DNA from 3 places in the Pseudomonas sp. GW823-FHT06E10 genome. Region 2 is predicted to be linked to each of the others. Evidence: predicted binding sites of a transcription regulator. Region 2 holds the regulator's gene; each other region holds the start of a gene.

Region 1 (9,497 bases), on a different contig from region 2:
TTCGAGCTGGGTGATCCGCCGAAGAACATCGCCAAGCGCCTGCAAAAGGAAGGCTTGGTCGAACGCTTCAATCAGAAGTCAGGGATCTTTACCCTCCAGCGCATGAGCAACAACGATTGCCTGTACCTGGATCGTAAGAGCCGTCTGTGCACTATTTATGATAAGCGCCCGGATACTTGCCGCAATCACCCGAAAATCGGCCCGCGGCCGGGGTATTGCGCGTACAAGCCCAAGGAAGTGGAGCGCGAGCGGAGTTCGCGGAGTATCGAGCGGTTCTGATACTTCCTGAAATTTGCGGCGGCTGATCGGCCGCCATCGCGAGCAAGCTCGCTCCCACAGTGTTCGAGGTGAACCACAAATTGTGTGAACACCACAGACCCCCTGTGGGAGCGAGCTTGCTCGCGATGAGGCCGGCACAAACACCGCACAAACCGCAGACAAACAAAAACGCCCCCGGTCTCTCGACCGGGGGCGTTTTCGTTCAGCCGGGGCTAAATCTTATGCCTTGGCTTTCTTGGCAGCGCGGGTACGCTCGCTTTCGTCCAGGATCTTCTTGCGAAGACGGATGGACTTAGGAGTTACTTCACACAGCTCGTCGTCCTGGATGAATTCCAGAGCCTGTTCCAGGGTGAAGCGAACAGGTGGAACCAGAGCGATGGTTTCGTCTTTACCCGAAGCACGCATGTTGTCGAGCTTCTTGCCCTTGGTAGGGTTAACGCCCAGGTCGTTGTCACGGCTGTTCAGACCAACGATCTGACCGTTGTAGATTTCCTGACCGTGTTCTACGAACAGCTTGCCACGCGCCTGCAGGGTTTCCAGGGAGTAGGTCAGTGCCTTGCCGGTTTCAACCGAAACCAGAACGCCGTTCTGACGGCCGGACATGTCGCCGGACTTCATCACGTCGTAACGGTCGAAGATCGAGGTCAGGATGCCAGCACCGTTGGTCAGGGTCAGGAACTGGTTACGGAAACCGATCAGACCGCGAGCAGGGATGTTGTATTCCAGACGTACACGGCCCTTGCCATCCGGCACCATGTTGGTCAGGTCGCCCTTACGCAGGCCCATCTCTTCCATCACCTTGCCCTGGGATTCTTCCGGCAAGTCGATGGTGACGTTTTCGAACGGTTCGTGCTTCACGCCGTCAACCAGACGGATGATCACTTCCGGACGGCCTACAGCCATTTCGAAGCCTTCGCGACGCATGGTTTCGATCAGTACCGAGAGGTGCAGTTCGCCACGGCCGGAAACCTTGAACTTGTCAGCCGAGTCGCCTTCTTCAACGCGCAGTGCAACGTTGTACAGCAGCTCTTTGTCCAGACGTTCCTTGATGTTACGGGAAGTCACGAACTTGCCTTCTTTACCGCAGAATGGCGAGTCGTTTACCTGGAAGGTCATGGAAACGGTTGGCTCGTCGACGGTCAGCGGCTTCATCGCTTCGACCGTGTCCGGGTGGCACAGGGTGTCGGAGATGAACAGCGAGTCCATACCGCTGATGCACACGATATCGCCTGCTGCAGCTTCTTCAACGTCGATGCGGTGCAGACCGTGGTGACCCATCAGCTTCAGGATACGACCGTTACGCTTCTTGCCGTCGGCACCGATAGCCACAACCGGGGTGTTCGGCTTGACGCGACCACGAGCGATACGGCCAACACCGATAACACCCAGGAAGCTGTTGTAGTCCAGTGCGGAGATCTGCATCTGGAACGGACCTTCACGGTCAACAGCCGGCGCCGGTACGTTGTCGACGATCGACTGGTACAGCGGGGTCATGTCTTCAGCCATTTCGGTGTGGTCCAGACCGGCAATACCATTCAGGGCCGAGGCGTAGACGACTTTGAAGTCCAGCTGTTCTTCGGTGGCACCCAGGTTGTCGAACAGGTCGAAGATCTGGTCCAGAACCCAGTCCGGACGCGCGCCTGGACGGTCAACCTTGTTGATGCACACGATCGGACGCAGGCCGGCTTCGAAAGCCTTCTTGGTCACGAAACGGGTTTGCGGCATAGGGCCGTCTTGAGCGTCAACCAGCAGCAGAACGGAGTCGACCATCGACATTACGCGTTCAACTTCGCCGCCGAAGTCGGCGTGGCCCGGGGTGTCCACGATGTTGATGTGGTAGCCGTTCCAGTTGATGGCGGTGTTTTTCGCCAGAATGGTAATACCGCGCTCTTTCTCCTGGTCGTTGGAGTCCATCACGCGCTCGTCGTTGAGCTCGTTGCGCTCCAGGGTGCCGGATTGACGCAGGAGTTTGTCTACCAGGGTGGTCTTACCATGGTCAACGTGGGCAATGATGGCGATGTTGCGTAGATTTTCGATCACTTGTGTATCTCGATCAGAGGATTCGGTGTGCTGACAAGTCTTGGCAGCGATTAACAGTAGCGTCCGTGAAAGCCGTTACAGCTTGACGGTGGCATCGGGGGGCCGGTGACGCAGGCCACAGGCAAACAGCCCCGGGCACTTAGCTCGGTCGATAAACGCGCACATTGGCATGCCCCTCACTGAGCAAATGGTGGGCATGCAGGCGACTCATCACGCCTTTGTCGCAATACAGCAGGTACTGGCGAGTAGGGTCCAGTTCCTTGAAACGAGCGTTCACTGCATAAAACGGCATCGTTTGTACCTCGATGCCAGCGAGATCCAGCGGGTCGTCTTCAGCGGCATCCGGGTGACGGATGTCGATGACGATCTGACCGGCCAGCGCTTCGCTGACTTCTTCAATCTGCAAGTCCTGGCCCAGTTCATCGATCACGCGATCGATCGGCACCAGCTTGGCGTTTTCGAGCGCACGCTCGAGTACCGCCATATCGAATTCTTTCTCTTCATGCTCGACGCGATAGCGCTTGGCCGCGGTCTTCGGATTGACCGAGATAACGCCGCAGTATTCCGGCATGTGCCGGGCGAAATCGGCGGTGCCGATTTCGATTGCCGTGTCGATAATGTCCTGCTTGTGACTGGCGATCAGCGGGCGCAGTACCAGCTTTTCGGTCACGCAGTCGATCACTGACAGGTTCGGCAGCGTCTGGCTCGACACCTGGGAGATCGCCTCACCGGTGACCAGTGCGTCGATGTGCAGTCGATCGGCAATTTGGGAGGAAGCGCGCAACATCATACGCTTCAATACTACGCCCATATGACTGTTATCGACTTTGCCGAGAATTTCGCCCAGCACTTCTTCGAACGGCACACTGACAAATAGCACGCGCTGGGAGCTGCCGTACTTCTTCCAGATGAAATGCGCGACTTCCATGACGCCCAGTTCGTGGGCACGTCCGCCCAGATTGAAGAAGCAGAAATGCGCCATCAGGCCGCGGCGCATGATCTGGTAGGCCGCCACGGTGGAGTCGAAGCCACCGGACATCAGCACCAGGGTCTGCTCCAGCGCGCCCAGCGGATATCCGCCGATGCCGTTGTGCTGGCTGTGGATCACGAACAACCGTTGGTCGCGAACTTCGATCCGGACTTCGATTTCCGGCGCTTTCAGGTCGATCCCGGCGGCGCCGCACTCGCGACGCAGCTTGCTGCCGACGTATTTTTCGACGTCCATCGAGCTGAACGTGTGCTTGCCCGCACGCTTGCAGCGCACCGAGAAAATTTTCCCGGCCAGCGCATCGCCGTAGTGCTGCCTGCACTTTTCGGTGATGTCGTCGAAGTCGCCCAGCGGGTACTCGTCGATCTGCAGAAAGTGCGCGATGCCCGGCATGCAGGTCAGGCGCTCACCCATCTCTTTCAAGGCTTTCGGGTCGGTAACACGGGTTTCCAGCTCGAGATTGTCCCACACGCCGTTCACCACCACGGCCGGGTCCAGATCACGGAGCACGGCGCGGATGTTTTTGGCCAACTGGCGGATAAATTTCGTCCGGACAGGTCGACTCTTGATGGTGATCTCGGGGAAGACTTTTACGATTAATTTCATGGAAACAGCGCGCGCATGGCCTGCCGAAAAAGGGGGGCGCGGATTATAGCGGAAATTGCTCAAGGTTTAACCAGTTAATGTGCAGAAGGTTTTGCATGCACCAAAACAGGTCACTTATTGGATATGGCGCCACATTACAGGGCGAGCTTTTCTGCTTTAAAGGGCAAAACGCCCTCTCAAGCGTGATTTTGGGGCAAAAAATCCATGCTGGGGCACTGGCATGCAATTTGCTCCCTTGTGAGGCAGGTTGCCTTGGCAGAGTATTCGCGCCGGCATCACAAACATTTAAGGGCATCCACTACCAGCCCTAATACACCCGGAGGACACTATGTCGAAGTCGGTTCAACTCATCAAAGATCATGACGTCAAGTGGATTGATCTGCGCTTCACGGACACCAAAGGCACTCAGCACCACGTGACCATGCCGGCTCGCGATGCGCTGGATGACGACTTCTTCGAAGTCGGCAAAATGTTCGACGGCTCCTCCATCGCCGGCTGGAAAGGCATCGAAGCCTCCGACATGATCCTGATGCCGGACGACTCCACCGCTGTTCTGGATCCGTTCACCGAAGAACCGACCCTGATCCTGGTCTGCGACATCATCGAGCCTTCGAGCATGCAAGGCTACGACCGCGACCCACGTGCGATCGCCAAGCGCGCCGAAGAGCACCTGAAAGCCACCGCTATCGGTGACACCGTATACGCCGGTCCGGAGCCAGAGTTCTTCATCTTTGACCAGGTGAAGTTCAAGTCCGACATTTCCGGTTCCATGTTCAAGATCTACTCTGAACAAGGTTCGTGGATGTCCGACCAGGACATCGAAGGCGGCAACAAAGGCCACCGTCCAGGCGTCAAAGGCGGCTATTTCCCGGTTCCGCCGTTCGACCACGACCACGAAATCCGTACCTCCATGTGCAACGCACTGGAAGAAATGGGCCTGACCGTCGAAGTTCACCACCACGAAGTGGCGACTGCCGGCCAGAACGAAATCGGCGTCAAGTTCAACACCCTGGTGAAGAAAGCCGACGAAACCCAAACCCTGAAGTACGTCGTGCACAACGTTGCCGATGCCTACGGCCGCACCGCGACCTTCATGCCTAAGCCTCTGTACGGCGACAATGGCTCGGGTATGCACGTACACATGTCCATCTGGAAAGATGGCAAGAACACCTTCGCTGGCGAAGGCTATGCCGGCCTGTCCGACACCGCCCTGTACTTCATCGGCGGCATCATCAAGCACGGTAAGGCCCTGAACGGCTTCACCAACCCGGCGACCAACTCCTACAAGCGTCTGGTTCCAGGCTTCGAAGCTCCAGTGATGCTGGCCTACTCGGCTCGCAACCGTTCCGCTTCGATCCGTATTCCTTACGTGTCGAGCCCGAAAGCCCGCCGTATCGAAGCACGCTTCCCGGATCCGGCTGCCAACCCGTACCTGTGCTTCGCCGCACTGTTGATGGCTGGCCTGGACGGCATCCAGAACAAGATCCACCCTGGCGACGCCGCTGACAAAAACCTGTACGACCTGCCGCCTGAAGAGGCCAAAGAGATCCCACAAGTTTGCGGCAGCCTGAAAGAAGCCCTGGAAGAGCTGGACAAAGGTCGTGCGTTCCTGACCAAAGGCGGCGTTTTCAGCGACGACTTCATCGACGCTTACATCGCCCTGAAAAGCGAAGAAGAAATCAAGGTACGTACCTTCGTACACCCACTGGAATACGAGCTGTACTACAGCTGCTGATCCGGTAGCGCCGCGGCACGCGGCGTGACAAAAAGAGGCCTCCTTCGGGAGGCCTTTTTTGTAGGCAACTTCCGACAATAAAGTTAGACATCTCTTCGGGCACACACAGCATCGTCCGGCATCAACCCATCTGAATGACTCGTAGGCTGTTCTCTACCTGCAATCAACGGATGGAATGATGAAAACTTTCCCACTCAAGACGCTACTGGCCGCTCTCACCGCCCTCGCCCTTCTAGGCTGCACCACAATTTCCCCATCGACAGACATCGAACGGGAAATCCTGCTTCAAAGCAGCAAGTCGTGGGATGGCACACCTTACATTCGCTACCCGGATGCCGTGCCCGAGCTGACAGTGCTCAAACTCACAATACCTGCAAATACCAAACTCCCCTGGCACACCCATCCCATTCCCAACGCGGGCTACATCCTCTCAGGCGAGCTAACGATCGAGGACAGGAACAGCGGCCAGACCAGTCGCGTCAAACAAGGCGAAGCACTGGCCGAAATGGTCAATATCACTCATCGCGGAGTCACCGGCGATGAACCGGTAGAACTTGTTGTGTTCTATGCTGGCAGCGAAGGTATTCCATTGGCGGAGTAGTCTTTGCTTCACACAGGGAGTCCGAATGCGGCCACTTTTATTACTTCTACTGCTGTCCTTCATTTCTCCTGTGATGGCCCAAATCTACAAATACACCGATGCCGCCGGCAATACCGCCTACAGCAATCAACCGCCCGATGGCGTTGACGCCCGGGCGGTTGATTTGCCACCGATCAACAGCATCGAGCGTCAACCGCCCGTCGATCCTGCACAACCTCTGGCAGGCAATAACACCGAGCCGACCCACCGAGCCTACGAAAAACTGGAACTCACCGGCCTGCCCACCACAGAAGCGTTACGTGCCAACAATGGCACCTTCACGATTAACGTACTGATCAAACCGCGCCTGCAAGCCACCCACCTGTTACGTCTGCTGCTGGACGGTCAGCCCTACGGCCAGCCAGGCAATGTGCCGATCCTGCAACTGGTGAACATCGATCGCGGCGAACACCGCCTCGCCGTGCAAGTGATCGATGGCGAAAACGTTGTGCAGCAGAGCCCTGCGCTGACATTCACCGTACAGCGGGTGCACATACCTTGAAGGCCTGGCTACTGATCGCCTGCCTGATCGCCCAGCCCGCCTCGGCAGAGGTCTTCATGTATGTCGATGCTCAGGGCAACCGGGTTTTCACCGACCAGCCAAAACCCGGCGACGCCCGGCGTGTACCGCTGACAAAGAGCAATCGAATAGCGGCCAACCCCACCAGCGCAGCACTGTTGATCGCCGAGAGCAGTCCTGAAGTACAGGCGCTGTTCCACTATGAGGTGCTGCGTATCCTGATCCCGGAACCCGACGCAACCATCCGCAGCAACACCGGCGAAGTCATTGTCAGCACCACCAACGAACCGGCCCTGCAACCCGGTCACCACTACCGGTTGCTGCTCGACGGCCAGCCCACCGCCGAACCTGGCCTGAGCCCGGTGTTCCCGCTTAGCAACATCGATCGCGGCAGCCATACCCTGTCCGTGGAAATCCTCGACGAACAGGGGCGCATCGTCGAACGCACCGCCAACCAACCTTTCCACATGCAGCGCACGTCTCTCGCCCAGAAGCGCAGGATCAAACCCTGCACTCTCGAAGACTACGGCCAGCGGCCGGAATGCCCGCTCAGTGACAGACCAGGCGAAGAAAAAAATCCTTTCTTGAGACTCTTTTAACCTCGTTCAGGCTTGCGCACTATATTGGTGCAATTGTTTGCACCGTACTCACACTCCAACCCATTTTGGTTCGAAAGTACCCGCGATAGCTGGCAGAACGCCACGTAAACGAGCGTCAAACGCCTGTTTCAGGCGCTGAACGCTTCTTTTCGGAGCCTTGGTTTGGTTTTTGCATTTTGCCCGTATCAGCATTTTTTTACGCACGCTCTGCCCTAAAAGAGGTCCCGATGACCATTAGCGACGCACTCCACCGTTTGCTACTCGATAACCTCACCACCGCCACCATCCTGCTCGACGCCGAACTGCGCCTCGAGTACATGAACCCGGCGGCGGAAATGCTGCTGGCCATCAGCGGTCAGCGCAGCCATGGGCAGTTCATCAGTGAGTTGTTTACCGAATCGACCGAAGCGCTGAACTCGTTGCGCCAGGCCGTCGAGCAGGCGCACCCGTTCACCAAGCGCGAAGCCATGCTCACCGCCCTCACCGGCCAGACCCTGACCGTCGACTACGCGGTAACACCGATTCTGAGCAACGGCGACACGATGCTGCTGCTCGAAGTCCACCCCCGTGACCGCCTGCTGCGGATCACCAAAGAAGAAGCACAACTGTCGAAACAGGAAACCAGCAAGATGCTGGTGCGCGGCCTTGCCCATGAAATCAAGAACCCCTTGGGCGGGATTCGCGGCGCGGCACAATTGCTGGCCCGGGAACTGCCGGAAGAAAGCCTGCGCGACTACACCAACGTCATCATCGAAGAAGCCGACCGCCTGCGTAACCTGGTGGATCGCATGCTCGGCTCCAACAAACTGCCGTCGCTGGCCATGTGCAATGTCCATGAAGTGCTTGAGCGTGTCTGCCATCTGGTGGAGGCTGAAAGCCAGGGTTGCATCACCTTGGTGCGCGACTACGATCCAAGCATCCCCGACGTCCTGATCGATCGCGAACAAATGATTCAGGCCGTGCTGAACATCGTGCGCAATGCGATGCAGGCCATCAGCAGCCAGAACGAACTGCGCCTGGGGCGTATCAGCCTGCGCACCCGCGCCATGCGCCAGTTCACCATCGGCCACGTGCGCCATCGTCTGGTGACCAAGATCGAAATCATCGACAACGGTCCGGGCATCCCGGCAGAACTTCAGGAAACCATTTTCTTCCCCATGGTCAGCGGCCGCCCGGACGGTACCGGGTTGGGCCTGGCCATTACCCAGAACATCATCAGCCAGCACCAGGGCCTGATCGAATGTGACAGCCACCCCGGCCACACCACCTTCTCGATCTTTCTGCCACTGGAACAAGGAGCCACATCGACATGAGCCGTAGTGAAACCGTGTGGATCGTCGATGACGACCGTTCTATCCGTTGGGTCCTGGAAAAAGCCTTGCAACAGGAAGGCATGACCACGCAAAGCTTCGACAGCGCCGATGGCGTGATGAGCCGTCTGGCGCGCCAGCAGCCGGACGTGATCATTTCCGACATCCGCATGCCCGGCGCCAGCGGTCTGGAGCTTCTGGCGCGGATTCGCGAACAGCACCCACGGCTGCCAGTGATCATCATGACCGCGCACTCCGATCTGGACAGCGCTGTCGCGTCCTATCAGGGCGGCGCCTTCGAGTACCTGCCCAAGCCGTTCGATGTCGACGAGGCGGTTTCCCTGGTCAAGCGCGCCAACCAGCACGCTCAGGAACAACAAGGCCTGGAAGTTGCCCCGACCCTGACCCGCACCCCGGAAATCATCGGCGAAGCGCCGGCGATGCAGGAAGTGTTTCGCGCCATCGGACGCTTGAGCCACTCCAACATCACCGTGCTGATCAATGGTGAATCGGGTACCGGTAAAGAACTGGTGGCCCACGCGCTGCATCGCCACAGCCCGCGCGCCGCTTCGCCGTTCATTGCGCTGAACATGGCGGCGATCCCCAAAGACCTGATGGAATCCGAACTGTTCGGCCACGAGAAAGGCGCGTTCACGGGCGCGGCCAACCTGCGTCGCGGGCGTTTCGAGCAAGCCGACGGCGGTACGCTGTTCCTCGACGAAATCGGTGACATGCCCGCTGACACCCAGACCCGCTTGCTACGGGTACTGGCCGACGGCG
Region 2 (9,497 bases):
GTGGTCGGCATGGGCAAGTCGGGACACATCGGCAACAAGATTGCCGCGACCTTGGCCAGCACCGGCACCACGGCGTTTTTTGTGCACCCGGCTGAAGCCAGCCACGGTGACATGGGCATGATTACCCGCGACGACATCATTCTGGCGCTCTCGAATTCCGGCTCCACCAATGAAATCGTGACCCTGCTGCCACTGATCAAGCGCCTGGGCATTCAGTTGATCAGCGTGACCGGCAAGCCTGACTCGCCGCTAGCCAAGGCCGCCGAGGTCAACCTGAATGTTCACGTCGAGCACGAAGCCTGTCCGTTGAACCTGGCCCCCACCTCGTCGACCACCGCCGCCCTGGTCATGGGCGATGCCTTGGCAGTCGCGCTGCTGGAAGCCCGTGGCTTTACCGCCGAAGACTTCGCCTTTTCCCATCCCGGCGGCGCCTTGGGCCGACGCCTGCTGCTGAAAGTGGAAAATGTCATGCACGCCGGGCAAGAGTTACCGCAGGTACAGCGCGGCACCCTGCTGAAGGACGCGCTAATGGAAATGACCCGCAAAGGCCTGGGCATGACCGTGATCCTGGAAGCCGACGGAAAGCTGGCCGGGATCTTTACTGACGGTGACTTGCGTCGCACGCTGGACCGTAGCATCGACATCCATAGCGCTACCATCGACCAGGTCATGACAGCACACGGCAAGACTGCCCGCGCCGAGATGCTCGCCGCCGAAGCGCTGAAAATCATGGAAGACCATAAAATCAACGCGCTGGTCGTAGTCGACAGTGAAGACCGCCCGGTCGGCGCCTTGAACATGCACGACTTGCTGCGTGCAGGAGTAATGTGATGAGTGCGGACCTGCTGCAACGCGGCAAACAGATCAAGCTGGCGGTGTTCGATGTCGATGGCGTGCTGACCGATGGGCGCCTGTACTTCCTCGAAGACGGCAGCGAGTTCAAGACGTTCAACACCCTCGACGGCCAGGGCATCAAGATGCTGATGGCCGCCGGCGTGCAGACCGCCATCATCAGTGGCCGCAAGACCCCGGTGGTCGAGCGGCGGGCCAAAAACCTCGGTATCCCGCACCTCTATCAGGGGCGCGAGGATAAACTGGTGGTACTCGACGAACTGCTGGCCCAACTCAACTTGAGCTATGAACAGGTGGCCTACCTCGGCGATGACCTGCCGGACCTGCCGGTGATTCGCCGCGTCGGCCTGGGCATGGCGGTGGCCAATGCCGCCAGCTTCGTGCGTGAACACGCCCACGGCATCACCCTCGCCCGTGGCGGCGAAGGTGCCGCTCGCGAATTCTGCGAATTGATCCTGCGCGCCCAGGACCGCCTCGACGCGGCCAATGCGGCGTACCTGTGAGCCCACTATGCTGAGCAAAAAATTTCGCAACACCCTGATGTTCAGTTGCATCGCGGCGATATTCGCTGCGGTTGGCTACTGGAACATCAGCCCGGAACGCTTCCTCGACAAGCCGGTAACGCCGGTCGATGAAAGCGCGATCGACTATTACGCCATCAACGCCCACAGCGTGCAGTACCTGCCCGACGGCAAGCTGCAATATGATCTGGTGTCCGACAAGGTCGAGCACGTGAAAGCGACCGAGGTGACATTGCTGACCAACCCCGACCTGAACGTGTTCCGCGGCACTGAATTCCCGTGGCACGTCCAGAGCCTGCGCGGCGAGGTCAACCCTGATGGCACACAGGTCGAACTGATCGATGACGTGCGCATCACGCGCTTCGACGAGAAAAACCGTAGAACCCTGATCACCAGCACCCGCATGACCGTGTTCCCGCAGCAGCAATATGCGCAGACCGAGCAAGACGTTAGAATCGACGGCGCTGGCGGTGTATCGACTGGCAAGGGAATGAAAGCGTATTTGAAAGAAAGCAGGATACACCTGCTATCGAACGTAAGAGGACAGTATGAGGCTCGTTAAAACCCTCCCGATTTTGCTCAGTCTGGGCGCAGCACTGGGAAGCGTGAGCGCCTGGGCTCTGCCGGAAGACCAACAGCAGCCTATCCGTATTCAGGCCGACGATGCCCAACTGGACGACAAGCAAGGTATTGCTACCTATAAGGGTGACGTGATCATCACCCAAGGCTCGATGAAGGTGACAGGCAACACCGTTACCATCACCCGCACCCCGGCTGGCGACATTGACGTAGTGACCTCGGTGGGCAACCTGGCGTACTTCGAGCAATTGCAAACGGCTGGCGACACCAAGCCTGTCCAGGGTTGGGGCGTGACGATCCAGTATCACGCTTCGCAAAATCGCGTCGTACTGATCGACAAGGCCAAAGTTGTCGACAAGGACAACAACGTCACCCAAGGCGAGAAAATTGTCTACGACACGGACAAGAAACTCGCCAGCGCCGGTCGAGCCACAGGCAGCAAGATCACCGAGGCGCGTCCGCGTATCGACATGGTGATCCAGCCGAAGAAGAAAACCGACGAGAAAAAGGCCCAGTAATGGCAACTCTGAAAGCTCAGCATCTGGCCAAGAGCTACAAGAGCCGCCAGGTCGTGCGTGACGTCAGCCTGTCCATCGACAGCGGCCAGATCGTCGGCCTGCTTGGCCCGAACGGCGCCGGCAAGACCACCTGCTTCTACATGATCGTCGGCCTGGTGCAAGCCGACCAGGGCCGCGTCCTGATCGATGACCTGGACGTCAGCCACCAACCGATGCACGGCCGCGCAAAGGCTGGTATCGGCTACTTGCCGCAAGAAGCATCGATCTTCCGCAAACTGTCGGTGGCCGACAACATCATGGCCATCCTCGAGACCCGCAAGGAACTCGACAAGGCCGGTCGTCGCAAGGAGCTGGAAAGCCTGCTGCAGGAATTCCACATCAGCCACATCCGCGACAACCTGGGCATGAGCCTGTCCGGTGGTGAGCGCCGTCGCGTGGAAATCGCCCGCGCCCTGGCCACCAACCCGAAATTCATCCTCCTCGACGAGCCCTTCGCCGGCGTGGACCCGATTTCGGTCGGCGACATCAAGCAGATCATTCACCACCTCAAGGCCAAGGGCATTGGCGTGCTGATCACGGACCACAACGTTCGTGAAACCCTGGATATCTGTGAAACCGCCTATATCGTCAATGACGGCCAACTGATTGCCGAAGGCGACGCAGAGACCATCCTGGCCAACGACCTGGTCAAGGAAGTGTATCTGGGCCATGAGTTCCGCCTGTAAGCGCTGAGCCGTGCCCAGGCAGTTGCCCGGGCACCTGACCAGCCACTCACCAGCGCTTCCGTGCCGACAAGCGTGGTCAGCCCTCGACAAGGGCAGCGCTGCAACACAGCTTTATAGTTTTTTATTGTTACAGCGCTCTAGGCAAACCCTTTAGTTTCAGGCATATAATTTGCTTAAGTTTGGCGCCCCGGCGCCCTGTAGTGGATGGCGCATGTGCGCCGGCGAATAAGGTGTTAAGCCCCTGCCATGAAACCATCGCTAGTCTTGAGAATGGGCCAGCAGCTGACGATGACACCGCAGCTGCAACAGGCCATCCGCCTGCTCCAATTGTCGACCCTGGACCTGCAACAGGAAATCCAGGAGGCCCTGGAGTCCAATCCGATGCTCGAACGCCAGGAAGAAGGCGACGACTTCGACAATTCCGACCCCCTGGCCGACAACGCCGAACAAAAGCCCAACACCGACATCCAGGAGCCCTCCTACCAGGAGAGCGCCCCGACGGTTGATAACCTCGATGAGGGTGACTGGAACGAGCGTATCCCCAACGAACTCCCCGTCGACACCGCGTGGGAAGATGTTTACCAGACCAGCGCCAGCAGCCTGCCCAGCAATGATGATGACGAGTGGGACTTCACCACCCGCACCTCGGCCGGCGAAAGCCTGCAGAGCCACTTGCTGTGGCAACTGAACCTGGCCCCGATGTCCGACACCGATCGCCTGATCGCCGTAACCCTGATCGACTGCATCAACAATCAGGGCTACCTGGACGAAACCCTCGAGGAAATCCTCGAAGCGTTCGACCCGGAACTGGACATCGAACTGGACGAAATCGAAGCCGTCCTGCACCGCATCCAGCAATTCGAGCCCGCCGGCATCGGCGCCCGCAACCTGGGCGAATGCCTGCTGCTGCAATTGCGCCAGCTGCCTGCCAAGACCCCTTGGCTGGCCGAGGCCAAGCGCCTGGTCACCGATTACATCGACCTGCTTGGCAGCCGCGACTACAGCCAGTTGATGCGTCGCATGAAGCTCAAGGAAGATGAGCTGCGCCAGGTCATCGAGCTGGTCCAGAGCCTCAACCCGCGCCCGGGCTCGCAGATCGAGTCCACCGAAGCCGAGTACGTCGTTCCTGACGTCATCGTGCGCAAGGACAACGAGCGCTGGCTGGTGGAGCTCAATCAGGAGTCGGTGCCACGGCTGCGGGTCAATGCCCAGTACGCCGGTTTCGTGCGCCGCGCCGACACCAGCGCCGACAATACCTTCATGCGCAATCAGTTGCAGGAGGCCCGCTGGTTCATCAAGAGCCTGCAAAGCCGCAATGAAACCCTGATGAAGGTTGCCACCCAGATCGTCGAGCATCAGCGCGGCTTTCTGGAGTACGGCGACGAAGCCATGAAGCCGCTGGTCCTGCATGACATCGCCGAAGCGGTCGGCATGCATGAATCGACGATTTCACGGGTGACCACCCAGAAGTTCATGCACACCCCCCGGGGCATTTATGAACTGAAGTACTTTTTTTCCAGTCACGTAAGCACCTCCGAAGGCGGCGAATGCTCGTCCACGGCGATCCGGGCGATCATCAAAAAACTGGTTGCAGCGGAAAATCAGAAAAAGCCGTTGAGTGACAGCAAGATCGCTGGTTTACTGGAGGCACAAGGCATTCAGGTGGCTCGCCGCACCGTCGCCAAGTACCGCGAATCCCTCGGGATCGCGCCTTCGAGCGAACGCAAGCGGTTGATGTAGGGCCACGCCACAGCGTTCCAGTGGTAGATCATCTGATCTGCCGCTTTATGCACTGGCAACGAAGGAGAAGCTGTATGCAAGTCAACATCAGTGGACACCAACTGGAAGTGACCGAACCTCTTCGCACCTACATCGGCGAAAAACTCGAACGATTGGAGCGACATTTCGACAAGATCACTAATGTGCAGGTCACGATGACCGTCGAAAAACTGAAGCAGAAAATCGAAGCCACGCTGCATATTCCCGGGAATGAAGTGGTCGCCAACGCGGAACATACCGATATGTATGCCGCGATCGACGCACTCACCGACAAGCTGGATAAACAACTCAAAAAGCATAAGGAAAAGACCCAGAGCCTCCTCCAGGGCGCAACCGGTCGTTAACACTCCCAACCCATGATCCGACTTGAAAGTATCCTGACCCCCGGCCGTTCCCTGGTGAACGTGCCGGGAGGCAGTAAAAAGAAAGCCCTCGAACAAATTGCCAATCTTATCGCCCGCGAAGTGCCGGCCCTGGAGATGCAAGATGTCTTCGAGGCGCTGATCGCCCGTGAAAAACTCGGTTCCACCGGGTTTGGCAATGGCATCGCTATTCCACATTGCCGTCTCAAGGGCTGTGTTTCGCCCATCAGTGCATTGATGCACCTGGACGCCCCTATCGATTTCGACGCCATCGACGGCGCGCCGGTTGACCTGCTGTTCGTGCTGTTGGTCCCGGAAGCCGCCACCGATGCGCACCTTGAGCTGCTGCGACAGATCGCCAGCATGCTCGACCGCAAGGAAGTTCGCGAAAAGCTGCGTAGTGCTGCAAGCAACGAAGCCCTGTATCAGGTTGTCCTTGACGAGCAAAACGGTCAGTAATCATGCGCTTGATCATCGTCAGTGGCCGTTCCGGCTCAGGTAAAAGTACCGCCCTCGACGTTCTTGAGGACAGCGGCTACTACTGCATCGACAACCTGCCAGCCGGTCTGCTGCCGGAGCTGGCCGAACGCGCCCTGGTTCATACCGAGATGTTGCAGCCGCTGGTCGCCGTTTCCATTGACGCGCGCAACCTGCCCAGCCACCTGTCACGCTTCCCCGACCTGCTCGAGGAAGTCCGTGCCCGCCACATCCAGTGCGATGTGCTGTACCTGGACGCCGACGAAGAAACACTGCTCAAGCGCTTCTCGGAAACCCGACGGCGTCACCCCCTGACCAACGCCAACCGCTCGCTGGCCGAAGCCATCAGCGTCGAGAGCGTCCTGCTCGGGCCGATTGCCGACCTCGCCGATCTCAAGATCAACACTACCAGCCTGAACCTGTATCAACTGCGCGATGCCATCAAACTGCGCCTGTTGAATCAACCGGAACCCGGTACTGCGTTCCTGGTGGAATCCTTCGGCTTCAAGCGCGGCATGCCGGTGGACGCCGACCTGGTGTTCGATGTGCGCTGCCTGCCCAACCCTTACTGGAAACCGGAGTTGCGCGAACAGTCCGGGCTCGATCAACCGGTTGCCGAATACCTGGCGGCTCAGCCGGATGTCGAAGAGATGTTCCAGGACATTTCCACATACCTGCTAAAGTGGCTGCCTCGCTTTGCCGCCAGCAACCGCGCCTACGTCACCATTGCCATTGGCTGCACTGGCGGACATCACCGTTCCGTCTACCTGACCGAGCGTCTGGGGCAAACGCTGCAACAATCCCTGAAGAACGTCCAGGTCCGCCACCGCGACCTCAGCTAAAGGATTCACATCGCGATGCCTGCTCTGGAAATCGAAATCATCAATAAACTGGGTCTGCACGCTCGCGCTTCTGCAAAATTCGTTGGGGTAGCAGGTCAGTTCCCGTGCCAGATCAGGGCCGGACGTACACCACAGTCCATGGTCGATGGCAAAAGCATCATGGCGATGATGATGCTGGCCGCCGGCAAAGGCACCACGATCCACTTGAGCACAGAAGGCGAGCAGGAACAGGAAGCGCTGGATGCTCTGGTGGCGTTGATCAACAACTTCTTCGACGAAGGCGAGTAATACAACCACAAAAGCCCCTCACCACAAATCAAGCGAGGGCCGTATCCATCACCATCATCAAACAAAACCCCATCAGCAGCCCGAGACTGGCAAGCTTGTCATGACCATTGCGGCGCGACTCGGGAATGACTTCGTGGGTCACCACCAGCAGCATCGCCCCTGCCGCCAGCGCCAATCCCAAAGGCAGCAGCAGTTCGGCCAGGCTCACCAGCCACGCGCATAGCAGTGCGAACACCGGTTCTACCAAACCTGACGCCGCACCGATCAGGAACGCCTTGCCCCGGGACATCCCTGCCCCGGCCAGCACCAAAGCGATGACCAACCCTTCCGGTACATCCTGCAAGGCAATGCCCATGGCCAGGCTGTCGGCGTCAGGCATTGCGCCACCGGCCGAAACACCTACCGCCATGCCTTCCGGGATGTTGTGGGCGATGATGGCAAATACGAACAGCCAGATCCGCGGAGCAATGACCGGTCGTTCCAGCGTGCCGACCAGCATGTCCGGGCTGGCGCCAGAGACCTTCCGATCCACCAGGAACAACAGGAAGGCGCCGAGCATAATGCCGAAGCTGATCAATCCACTGGACGCCCAAGGTGACAGTCCAAGCCCTTCGGCGGCAGAGATGCCCGGAACGATCAGCGAAAATGCCGTCGCAGCCAGCATCACGCCAGCGCCAAAGCCAAGCAAAGTGTCGCTGAGCCTCTGCGGCATCCGCCGAATCACCAACACCGGCACCGCGCCCAGCGCGGTACCCAAGGCGCAGATCGCACCGCCCTGCAGTGCGCGCAGCAACTTCGGCTCAAGGTCGAGCCATGCCAGCCCATGGGCAACCAAAAGGCTCATTCCCGCCAGCAGTAACAGCGATCCAAACGCGTAACGAAACATCCGTCCATTTCCGATCGCCAGTGTTTCAGTGCCCATAGTCCAGCCTTGGATTGTTTTTATGGAAGACTTAAACCAGTGCGTCCTGATAGCGCGCAGCGACTTGCGGCCAATTGATCACGCGGTAGAACGCGCTGATGTATTCCGGACGACGGTTCTGATAACGCAGGTAATAGGCGTGCTCCCAGACGTCGAGGCCCAGAATCGGGGTATTGCCGTTCATCAACGGGCTGTCCTGGTTACCGCTGCTTTCCACTACCAAGGTCTTTTGCGGGGTCACGCTCAGCCAGGCCCAGCCGCTGCCGAAGCGGGTCAACGCGGCCTTGGTAAAGGCTTCCTTGAAGCTATCGAGACCGCCCAGTTGTTCATCAATGGCCTTGGCCAGCACGCCTTCGGGCTCGCCACCACCGTCGGGCGCCATGACTTCCCAGAACAACGAATGATTGGCGTGGCCGCCACCTTGGTTGATCACCGCCGTCCGTAGTTTTTCCGGCAGTTGCTGAACGGCGGACACCAGCTTCTCCACGGGCCACTCGGCATACTCGGTGCCTTCAACAGCCGCGTTCAGGTTATTGATGTAGGTCTGGTGATGCTTGGTGTAGTGAATCTCCATGGTCTGCGCATCGATGTGCGGCTCCAGGGCGTCGTAGGCGTACGGCAAGGCAGGCAAGGTAAAAGCCATGTTCAATGGACTCCATGATGATGAGGCGCAGGCGAAGCGACATCGATGTGCAGCAGCCGATGTGTACGCGGATACTCGCCGTGCTCACTGATGAAATTCAGCAGCTCGACGTAGGTCTTGCTGCTCTGGCGCAACGCGGCTTCTCGCAATGTTTGAGGTAGCCGCGGGTCCTGCATGGTGTGCAGCAGCCGTTGGTGGATGGCACACAAGTATTCGGCGCTCTCCTCCGGCTGATTCAGACGCAAGTGCAGGTCCGCCAGGTTGTGATGGGAAATCACGCAGGCCGCTACCGCTTCGTCGGCATCCGCCCAGCGCTCGAACAGCACCTGGGCCAGAGCCAATGCCTGCAGGTACGCCTCGCGGGCATCGACCAGTTCACCCAGCATGAAAAAGCGATTGGCTCTTTCGATCGTGCGTTTCCAGTGCTCCATGGTGCGCCTCCAAAGCGGTAACGGGGCTTAGACGCCGCCCGCAGTGAGTTTTTCCGGGTTGAGCAATTCTTCCAGTTGGCTGCGCGTCAGGTCGGTGTGTTCCAGCGCGGCGTCAATCACCGGCCGACCTTGCTGATAGGCCTTCTTGGCAATCTCGGCAGCCTTCTGGTAACCGATGATCGGGTTGAGCGCGGTAACCAGAATCGGGTTGCGTGACAGTGCTTCCTTGATCCGGCCTTCGTTGACCTTGAAGCTGGCGATGGCCTTGTCTGCCAGCAGACGACTGGAATTGGCCAGCAACTCGATACTGCTCAGCAGGTTCTGGGCGATGATCGGCAGCATCACGTTCAGTTCGAAATTGCCCGACTGACCGGCGATGGTGATAACACTGTCGTTGCCGATGACCTGAGCCGCGACCATCGCGGTGGCCTCTGGAATGACCGGGTTGACCTTGCCCGGCATGATCGAAGAACCCGGCTGCAAGGCTTGCAGTTCGATCTCGCCAAGGCCGGCCAGCGGGCCGGAGTTCATCCAGCGCAGATCGTTGGCGATTTTCAT
Region 3 (9,497 bases), on a different contig from region 2:
GTGAAAAGGGTGAGGTTGCGCGGTCCAAGGAACTCAACACCCTGGCGATCATGCTGGTCGGTGCCTCGGCGCTGCTGATTTTTGGCGGCGCCATGGCGCAGGACATGATGGAGCTGATGCGCATCAACTTCTCGCTGCCGCGGGAGGTGATTCTGGATCAGCGCTCCATGGCCACCTACCTGATGCGCTCGGGGCAGATTGCCCTGTGGTCGATCCAGCCAGTGATGATCACGTTGGTGCTGGCCGCCATCATCGGTCCGATTTCCCTGGGTGGCTGGCTGTTCGCGGCAAGTTCCATGGCGCCCAAATTCAGCCGCTTGAACCCCGGTCCCGGCCTCAAGCGCATGTTCTCGACCAAGTCGCTGGTCGAACTGCTCAAGGCTCTGGCCAAGTTCATCATCATCCTGTTCGTGGCGCTGGCGGTGCTGTCGTCGGACATCGACGACCTGCTGCGCATCGCCCATGAGCCCTTGGACATGGCCATTATTCACAGTCTGCAAGTCGTGGGCTGGAGCACCTTGTGGATGGCCTGCGGGCTGATCCTCATCGCTGCGGTGGATGTGCCGGTGCAGCTCTGGGAAAGCCACAAGAAGCTGCTGATGACCAAGCAGGAAGTGCGCGATGAACACAAGGACCAGGAAGGGCGACCGGAGGTCAAACAACGGATCCGTCAGCTGCAGCGCGAGATGTCCCAGCGACGGATGATGGCCGCCATTCCCGAGGCCGACGTGGTCATCACCAACCCGACGCACTACGCCGTGGCGCTCAAGTACGACCCGGAAAAGGGTAATGCGCCGGTATTGCTGGCCAAGGGTAGCGACTTCCTGGCCCTGAAGATCCGTGAGATCGCTGCGGCCAACGAGATTCTGTTGCTGGAATCTCCGGCGCTGGCGCGCTCGATTTACTACTCCACGGAACTGGAGCAGGAGATTCCCGGCGGTCTCTACCTGGCGGTCGCGCAGGTGCTGGCTTACGTTTATCAGATTCGACAGTATCGGGCGGGCAAGGGCAAGCGGCCTGATCCGCTTAAGGATGATTTGCCGATTCCGCCGGATTTGAGGCGTGACTCCTAGATTGGATGCTGCACGTGCGAGTTAATAAATTGGATAGATTCCATCCCTGATTAGTAAACGGGCTTTTTCTGGATGAACTCCGGTTAATACGCCTTCTGTTGCTTTTACGGCTGTTACGTTAAGGCTTTCGTGAACAATATTTCTGCCTGAAAGGTTATTTGCTCTAAGTGCAGGTCTTATATTTTCTGCTGCATTTTTCATGTTGTATAAATCCACGTACCTATCTATGCGGTAAGGGAGCGGTGGAGGAAGTTGACTTATTTGTTCATGATTTAGTGTTGAGTAGATTAGTTCTTGAAGAGTGGGGTTGCGCTTTGTAGTTGTCCATATGCTATGCTCGGTTTTTGTTGATATTGTTGTTTCGTCAGCTATCACGGCTTTAATTCGATAATCATCGTCGCTCCATTTCCAGGTAGTCAATTCTTGCCAAGAGTTATCAGGTTTAAGTGTTTTCACATTTTTAGCTGTTGTGAATAGCGTTTCAGGTCCGCTTTTATAGGCGGGTCGAACAGGATTGGTTCCAAAGCGTGAAAAAAACGTGCGAAACAATTTTGTTATAGAAAAATGTCCATTTGGATCGTAACGATTTATTGGATCGCCTAAACAATAAGCATAGGTATTCAGCCCTCCCTTCCCAAATGGGCTTAAATTATCCGGACTATTAAACCGCATCAAATGCGGATTAAACGCCCGATAGCCATTTCCCAACAAATAATGCCCGGTCACCGGGTCCAGCCGTTCGCCGTTAAAACCCAGCAGGCTGAGCAAGCCGTTGAGTGCCGGGCGATGGCCATAAGGGGAGTAAGCGATGGGGGGCGGTTGGAGGCCCTTGTTGACGGTGTGTAATACCGAGCGTTGCAAGTCGGTAGCCAGCAACGTGGTATCGAGTGCGTCGCCCTCGCGTTGCTGCTGAGCCAATAAAAGGTCGTCGTTTTGAAAAATTGAATGCCTCGTCGCGCCCTGAATTTCGGTCGCCAAGCGGCTTTTGCAGTAAAAACGCTGGTGAGCGGGTACATCCGGTTGAAGCTGGCTGATCAGGCGATCCAGAGGGTCATAGCTGTAGCGGCAACGCAGGATGGGTTGTGTGGATTCCATGGAGGTCGCTCCAGATTCTCAAAGGGAGGGCGATTGAGTATCGGTCGGTAAGTCGCAAGTGGGTACTAGCAGAACTGATAGGTTCAGTGGTCTTTGCGGCGGGTGGGCAGTCCAGAGCGCCGCAATCCCTGTGGGAGTGAGCTTGCTCGCGATAGCGGTGGGTCAGCCAGCAAGTATGTTTGTTGTGCCGACGTCATCGCGAGCAAGCTCGCTCCCACTGGGTTCTCCGCTGTTCTGAAATTTAGCCTTTTTCTGAAGCCGCACAGGCTTACTCCACAACCTCAATTTCCCTCCACGCAAAAGTTGGAAAGCTTCTTGCAATAGCCGCTCTGCGCTCGCTTCAGGCGTCAAAAGTTTGCTTTAAAGGAACGGGGAAAACCGGTGGATCGCTCTCAGTTATTCAACACTGCTCGCACAAACGTTGCCGATTTGAGTCGCGGCAATCTGGGCGTGCCGCTGTTGCTGCTGGTCATGCTGGCGATGATGATGTTGCCGGTGCCGCCGTTCCTGCTGGACGTGTTCTTCACCTTCAACATTGCCCTGTCCATCGTCGTGCTGCTGGTGTGCGTCTATGCTCTGCGCCCGCTGGATTTCGCGGTGTTTCCGACCATTCTGCTGGTGGCGACGTTGTTGCGCCTGGCGTTGAACGTGGCTTCGACGCGGGTGGTGATGCTCCACGGCCAGGACGGTCATGCCGCCGCCGGCAAGGTGATCCAGGCCTTCGGCGAGGTGGTGATCGGCGGTAACTACGTGGTCGGTATCGTGGTCTTTGCGATTTTGATGATCATCAACTTCGTCGTGGTGACCAAGGGCGCGGGGCGGATTTCCGAGGTGAGCGCGCGTTTCACCCTCGATGCGATGCCCGGCAAGCAAATGGCGATCGACGCCGACCTCAACGCCGGCCTGATCGATCAGGCCCAGGCCAAGGCCCGTCGTTCGGAAGTGGCCCAGGAAGCCGAGTTCTACGGTTCCATGGACGGTGCCAGCAAATTCGTCCGCGGTGACGCCATCGCCGGTCTGTTGATCCTGTTCATCAACCTGATCGGCGGCATGGCGGTCGGTATCTTCCAGCACGGCATGACCTTCGGCGACGCCGGCAAGGTGTATGCGCTGCTGACCATCGGTGACGGTTTGGTGGCGCAATTGCCATCACTGTTGTTATCGACAGCAGCGGCAATCATGGTGACCCGTGCGTCCGGTTCGGAAGACATGGGCAAGCAAATCAATCGCCAGATGTTCGCCTCGCCCAAGGCGCTGGCGGTGGCAGCCGGTTTGATGGCGGTCATGGGCCTGGTGCCCGGCATGCCGCACTTCTCGTTCCTGAGCATGGCGGCCCTGGCGGCCGGTGGCGCTTACCTGTTCTGGAAGAAGCAGAACGTCGCCAAGGTTCACGCCCTGCAAGAGGTCAAGCGCCAGCAGGAGTTGCTGCCGTCGCCGGCCCGCGCCCAGGAAACCAAGGAGCTTGGCTGGGATGACGTGACGCCGATCGACATGATCGGCCTGGAGGTGGGTTATCGCCTGATTCCGCTGGTGGACCGCAACCAGGGCGGCCAGTTGCTGGCGCGAATCAAGGGCGTGCGCAAGAAGCTGTCCCAGGATCTGGGCTTCCTGATGCCCACGGTGCATATCCGCGACAACCTCGACCTGGCGCCGAGTGCCTATCGCCTGACCCTCATGGGAGTGATCCTGGCCGAAGCGGAGATTTACCCGGATCGCGAACTGGCGATCAACCCGGGGCAGGTCTACGGCACGCTCAACGGCATTACCGCCAAAGATCCGGCTTTCGGCCTGGAGGCGGTCTGGATCGAAATCAGCCAGCGCGCCCAGGCGCAATCCCTCGGTTATACGGTGGTCGATGCCAGTACAGTAGTGGCTACTCACTTGAACCAGATACTCTACAAGCATTCCAGTGAGCTGATCGGTCACGAAGAAGTGCAGCAACTCATGCAATTGCTGGCCAAAAGCTCGCCGAAACTGGCCGAGGAGCTGGTGCCGGGTGTGGTTTCGCTGTCGCAGTTGCTCAAGGTGCTGCAAGCGCTGTTGGCCGAACAAGTGCCTGTTCGCGATATCCGCAGTATTGCCGAGGCGATCGCCAACAATGCCGCCAAGAGTCAAGATACCGCCGCGCTGGTGGCTGCCGTGCGGGTTGGCGTATCCCGCGCAATCGTCCAAAGCATTGTAGGTACTGAGTCGGAGCTGCCAGTTATCACGCTGGAGCCAAGGTTGGAACAGATATTGCTCAATAGTCTGCAAAAGGCAGGACAAGGCTCGGAAGAGGGCGTTCTGCTGGAGCCAAGCATGGCTGAGAAGCTGCAACGTTCGTTGATCGACGCGGCGCAGCGTCAGGAGATGCAAGGTCAGCCGGTGATTCTGCTGGTGGCCGGTCCGGTTCGCGCGATGCTCTCGCGATTTGGCCGGCTCGCAGTCCCGGGTTTGCATGTGTTGGCTTACCAGGAAATCCCTGACAACAAGCAAGTGACCATCGTTGCGACAGTAGGGCCCAACGGCTGAGGTAGTGGTTTATGCAAGTTAAGCGTTTTTTCGCCGCCGATATGCGTCAGGCCATGAAGCTGGTTCGCGATGAGCTGGGCGCTGATGCCGCCATCATTGGCAACCGCCGGATCGCCGGGGGGGTCGAACTGACAGCTGCGCTGGATTACAAGTTGTCGGCGCTGGCGCCGCGGGTTCCGAACATGGAACTCGAAGACGAATTGCGCAAGACTCAGTCGCGGATCGTCACCGCCCAGGCCGAATTGAGCCTGCGTGGCGATGGCGAGAGCGACAATGCAACCAATCGCCAACTGTTCGCCGGATTGCCGTTGACTGCCGCCGAGCCGCTGATCGAGCCGACCTACGCCGAACCCCGTCGTCCCGCGCCGGCCGCTGCGCCAGCGTCCGGTGGCGTGGACCCGCGCGCGTTCGACTCGATGCGTTTCGAGCTCAACAGCCTGCGCGAACTCATGGAAGTACAACTCGGCTCCCTGGCCTGGAATCAGCTGCAAGGCAGCCGTCCGGACCAGGCCAACCTCTGGCGTCGCCTGCAACGCATCGGCCTGTCTGGCCCGCTGTCGCGCGACCTGCTGGCAATGATCACCGAAATCGAAGAGCCTCGTCAGGCCTGGCGTATGTTGCTGGCGCACCTGGCGCGCATGATCGTTACTCCGGACGTCGAGCCGCTGGAAGAGGGCGGAGTGATCGCCATGGTCGGCCCTGCCGGCATGGGCAAGACCACCACCCTGGCCAAGCTGGCCGCCCGTTACGTGCTCAAGTACGGCGCGCAGAACATTGCGTTGGTGAGCATGGACAGCTTCCGCATCGGCGCCCAGGAACAGCTCAAGACCCTGGGGCGCATTCTCAATGTGTCGGTGACCCACGTCGATCCCGGCCAGTCCCTGGTGCAGGCCCTGGAGCCGTTGCTGCGCAAACGCGTGGTGCTGATCGATACCGCGGGCCTGCAGGCCAGCGATCCGGCGCTGCGCATGCAGCTCGAAAGCCTGGCCGGTCGCGGCATCAAATCAAAAAATTATCTGGTCCTGGCAACCACCAGCCAGAAACAGGTTCTAACGGCCGCGTATCACAGTTACAAGCGCTGCGGGCTCTCCGGCTGCATTCTGACTAAACTGGATGAAACGGCTAGTCTGGGTGAGGTGTTGAGCCTTGCCATCAGCCATGAACTGCCGGTGGCTTACCTGACCGATGGCCCGCGGATCCCGGATGATTTGCATCTGCCGCGCCGTCATCAATTGGTCAGCCGCGCCGTGAGCGTGCAAATGCAGGAAGAACCCAGCGAAGAAGCCATGGCTGACATGTTCGCTGACATCTACCACAGCCCGACCAAGCAGGTTGGCTGAGGTAATAATGAACAGTTTTTGTACCTACATCGATGGTCTGCCATGCATTGTTCCGTTTGTGAACGCGCAGCCAGTAATGTGGCCTCCGTCTATGCAAGACAAGGTAAAGAAATAACATGGGCAGCATGCATCCCGTACAGGTGATCGCGGTGACCGGCGGCAAAGGTGGCGTCGGGAAAACTAATGTGTCAGTGAACTTGTCCCTGGCTTTGGCCGAACTTGGCCGGCGCGTCATGCTGTTGGACGCCGACCTGGGACTGGCGAACGTCGACGTTCTGCTGGGCCTGACACCCAAACGTACCCTGGCCGACGTGATCGAGGGCCGCTGCGAACTGCGCGATGTATTGCTGCAGGGACCAGGCGGCATCCGTATCGTTCCGGCCGCATCCGGCACTCAGAGCATGGTGCATCTGAGCCCCGCGCAACACGCCGGCCTGATCCAGGCCTTCAGTGATATCGGCGATAACCTCGACGTACTGGTGATCGACACCGCTGCGGGCATTGGTGACTCGGTAGTCAGTTTCGTCCGCGCAGCCCAGGAAGTGCTGCTGGTGGTGTGCGACGAGCCGACCTCGATCACCGATGCCTACGCCTTGATCAAGTTGCTCAATCGCGACTACGGCATGAACCGCTTCCGCGTCCTGGCCAACATGGCCCAGAGCCCGCAGGAAGGACGCAACCTGTTCGCCAAGTTGACCAAGGTCACGGATCGCTTCCTCGACGTCGCCCTGCAATACGTCGGTGCGGTGCCTTACGACGAAAGCGTGCGCAAGGCCGTGCAGAAGCAGCGCGCCGTCTACGAGGCCTTCCCGCGTTCCAAGTGCTCGCTGGCGTTCAAGGCCATCGCGCAGAAGGTTGATACCTGGCCGCTGCCTGCCAACCCGCGCGGGCACCTGGAGTTTTTCGTCGAGCGCCTCGTGCAGCAGACAGCAGGACCTGTTCTATGACAGCCAGCGGCTACAACCTCTACAAGAAGTCGGCACGTGATGCGCAGTACGAGCTGATCGAGCGTTACGCGCCGCTGGTTAAACGCATTGCCTACCACTTGCTGGCGCGTTTACCGGCCAGTGTCCAGGTCGAAGACCTGATCCAGGCCGGGATGATTGGCCTGCTTGAAGTGTCGACCAAATATGACGCCGGCAAAGGCGCCAGTTTCGAGACGTACGCGGGCATACGAATCCGCGGCGCCATGCTCGATGAAGTGCGCAAGGGGGACTGGGCGCCACGTTCGGTCCACCGCAATACGCGCATGGTCAGCGATGCCATTCGCTCGATTGAAGCTAAAACCGGCCGTGACGCTAAAGATCACGAAGTTGCGGCCGAACTCCAATTGAGTCTCGACGATTACTACGGGATTTTGAACGACACCCTGGGCAGCCGGCTGTTCAGTTTCGACGACCTGTTGCAGGACGGCGAACACGAAGGGCTGCACGAGGATGGCGCGAGTGCTCATGTCGAGCCGTCACGCGACCTGGAGGATGAACGCTTCCAGGCTGCGCTGGCGGATGCGATTGCCAATTTGCCGGAGCGTGAGCGACTGGTGTTGGCGCTGTACTACGACGAAGAGTTGAATCTCAAGGAAATCGGTGAGGTCCTGGGGGTCAGCGAATCGCGGGTCAGCCAGTTACACAGCCAGTGCGCGGCCCGTTTGCGGGGGCGTTTGGGGGAGTGGCGAGCGCGCTGAAGGCAGTGTGGGGGACACTGCGAACGAGGCCGGTGTGGTGTTGAACTGCGCCGGTCGCGATCTGTTGTGCTCCAGACAGTCATTGAGTGCTTTGCCGGATTGATTGAAATGGCGTGTCCAGGTGCTGGGCGCGTTTAAGACTGCTTGGAGGTCGAATTGGACAAGAACATGAAAATCCTCATCGTTGATGACTTCTCAACGATGCGGCGGATCATCAAGAACCTGCTGCGTGACCTTGGGTTCACCAACACCGTCGAGGCCGACGATGGCACTACCGCCATCCCGGTGCTCAACAGCGGAAGCATCGACTTTCTGGTAACGGACTGGAACATGCCTGGCATGACCGGTATCGATCTGCTGCGCCACGTGCGTGCCGATGAAAAGCTCAAGCACCTGCCGGTGCTGATGGTGACCGCTGAAGCCAAGCGCGAACAGATCATCGAAGCGGCCCAGGCCGGCGTTAACGGCTATGTGGTCAAGCCCTTCACGGCCCAGGCGTTGAAAGAAAAAATCGAGAAGATTTTCGAACGCATCGGTTGATGAGTGCGCCACGGGGGAGCTATGGGCAATAACGAAACTTCATTGGGCGATTTTGAATCGACCCTGAAAAAACACGCCGTCGAATTGGTCGAGAGCCTTGAAAAAGGCAAGTTCGGCGACGCGGTGCAATTGATCCATGAGCTCAACCAGACCCGTGACCGCGGCCTGTATCAGGAAGTGGGCAAGCTCACCCGCGAACTGCATAGCGCGATCGTCAATTTCCAGATTGACCCGCACATGCCGCAGGCCGAAGAAGTGTCGCAGATCACCGACGCCACCGAGCGCCTGGGGTATGTGGTCAAGCTGACCGAGGCTGCGGCCAACCGCACCATGGATCTGGTGGAAAGTGCCACGCCGCTGGTCAATGGCCTGGCCGATGAAGCCAAAGTGTTGAGCGCGGACTGGGGGCGCTTCATGCGTCGCGAAGTCGGCGCCGAAGAGTTTCGTGAACTGGCCCGGCGGGTCGACGGGTTCCTGACGCGCAGCGGCACGGACAATCGCGCGGTGTCGGGCAACCTGAACGACATCCTGCTCGCCCAGGATTACCAGGACCTCACAGGCCAGGTGATCAAGCGTGTGACCCAGTTGGTCACCGAAGTTGAAAGCAACCTGCTCAAGCTCGTGCTGATGGCCAGTCAGGTGGACCGCTTTGCGGGCATCGAGCATGACCGTGAAGCGATGCTTGCTGAAAAAGATCCACAAAAACATCTCTCTCAGGGTGAAGGTCCGCAGATTCATGCCGATAAAAGAGAAGACGTTGTGTCCGGTCAGGACGATGTGGACGATTTGCTATCCAGCCTAGGGTTTTAGAATTTTAGGCATTTTAGGTTTTTAGACCTTTAGGAGCACCCCCTTAATGAGCTTCGGCGCCGATGAAGAGATCCTTCAGGATTTCCTGGTTGAGGCCGGCGAGATTCTAGAGCAACTGTCCGAGCAACTGGTCGAGCTGGAAAGCCGCCCGGATGATGCGGATTTGCTCAATGCAATTTTTCGCGGTTTTCACACTGTAAAAGGAGGCGCCGGCTTCCTCCAGCTCAACGAACTGGTGGAGTGTTGCCACATCGCCGAGAACGTGTTCGACATCCTGCGCAAGGGTGAGCGTCGCGTCGACTCGGAACTGATGGACGTGGTTCTCGAAGCGCTGGACGCGGTGAACAGCATGTTCAGCGAAGTCCGCGAACGCAGCCCGATCACGGCCGCGACACCGGAACTGCTCGCGGCACTGGCCCGTCTGGCCGAGCCGCAATCGGCTGA

What was found. Region 2 encodes sigma-54, which starts transcription at its own class of promoters, with help from an activator protein. Its sites were predicted from a motif close to ANTGGCATNNANNTTGCTNT; they were not measured.
Region 1: a site for sigma-54 is predicted at 4,128-4,147, ahead of glnA (type I glutamate--ammonia ligase). Genes of this name have one in related genera too.
Region 3: a site for sigma-54 is predicted at 2,471-2,490, ahead of flhA (flagellar biosynthesis protein FlhA). Genes of this name have one in related genera too.

The regions. Positions count from the first base shown of each region.
Region 1 covers NZ_JBXAHJ010000005.1:385,601-395,097, forward strand. Annotated here, with positions in the region: gene AC1Q6Y_RS11355 (YkgJ family cysteine cluster protein) at 1-279, shown strand, start outside; gene typA (translational GTPase TypA) at 499-2,319, opposite strand; gene thiI (tRNA uracil 4-sulfurtransferase ThiI) at 2,459-3,913, opposite strand; gene glnA (type I glutamate--ammonia ligase) at 4,242-5,648, shown strand; gene AC1Q6Y_RS11375 (cupin domain-containing protein) at 5,827-6,249, shown strand; gene AC1Q6Y_RS11380 (DUF4124 domain-containing protein) at 6,275-6,790, shown strand; gene AC1Q6Y_RS11385 (DUF4124 domain-containing protein) at 6,787-7,407, shown strand; gene glnL (nitrogen regulation protein NR(II)) at 7,635-8,720, shown strand; gene ntrC (nitrogen regulation protein NR(I)) at 8,717-9,497, shown strand, end outside.
Region 2 covers NZ_JBXAHJ010000013.1:10,650-20,146, forward strand. Annotated here, with positions in the region: gene AC1Q6Y_RS20275 (KpsF/GutQ family sugar-phosphate isomerase) at 1-831, shown strand, start outside; gene AC1Q6Y_RS20280 (KdsC family phosphatase) at 831-1,355, shown strand; gene lptC (LPS export ABC transporter periplasmic protein LptC) at 1,363-1,935, shown strand; gene lptA (lipopolysaccharide transport periplasmic protein LptA) at 1,922-2,470, shown strand; gene lptB (LPS export ABC transporter ATP-binding protein) at 2,470-3,195, shown strand; gene AC1Q6Y_RS20300 (RNA polymerase factor sigma-54) at 3,442-4,935, shown strand; gene hpf (ribosome hibernation-promoting factor, HPF/YfiA family) at 5,010-5,318, shown strand; gene ptsN (PTS IIA-like nitrogen regulatory protein PtsN) at 5,331-5,795, shown strand; gene rapZ (RNase adapter RapZ) at 5,798-6,655, shown strand; gene AC1Q6Y_RS20320 (HPr family phosphocarrier protein) at 6,671-6,943, shown strand; gene AC1Q6Y_RS20325 (ZIP family metal transporter) at 6,972-7,865, opposite strand; gene AC1Q6Y_RS20330 (superoxide dismutase) at 7,897-8,508, opposite strand; gene AC1Q6Y_RS20335 (DUF2753 family protein) at 8,511-8,939, opposite strand; gene AC1Q6Y_RS20340 (class II fumarate hydratase) at 8,967-9,497, opposite strand, start outside.
Region 3 covers NZ_JBXAHJ010000011.1:94,518-104,014, forward strand. Annotated here, with positions in the region: gene flhB (flagellar biosynthesis protein FlhB) at 1-1,073, shown strand, start outside; gene AC1Q6Y_RS18660 (RHS repeat-associated core domain-containing protein) at 1,095-2,168, opposite strand; gene flhA (flagellar biosynthesis protein FlhA) at 2,550-4,679, shown strand; gene flhF (flagellar biosynthesis GTPase FlhF) at 4,691-6,019, shown strand; gene fleN (flagellar synthesis regulator FleN) at 6,136-6,966, shown strand; gene fliA (RNA polymerase sigma factor FliA) at 6,963-7,703, shown strand; gene AC1Q6Y_RS18685 (chemotaxis response regulator CheY) at 7,872-8,243, shown strand; gene AC1Q6Y_RS18690 (protein phosphatase CheZ) at 8,265-9,053, shown strand; gene AC1Q6Y_RS18695 (chemotaxis protein CheA) at 9,100-9,497, shown strand, end outside.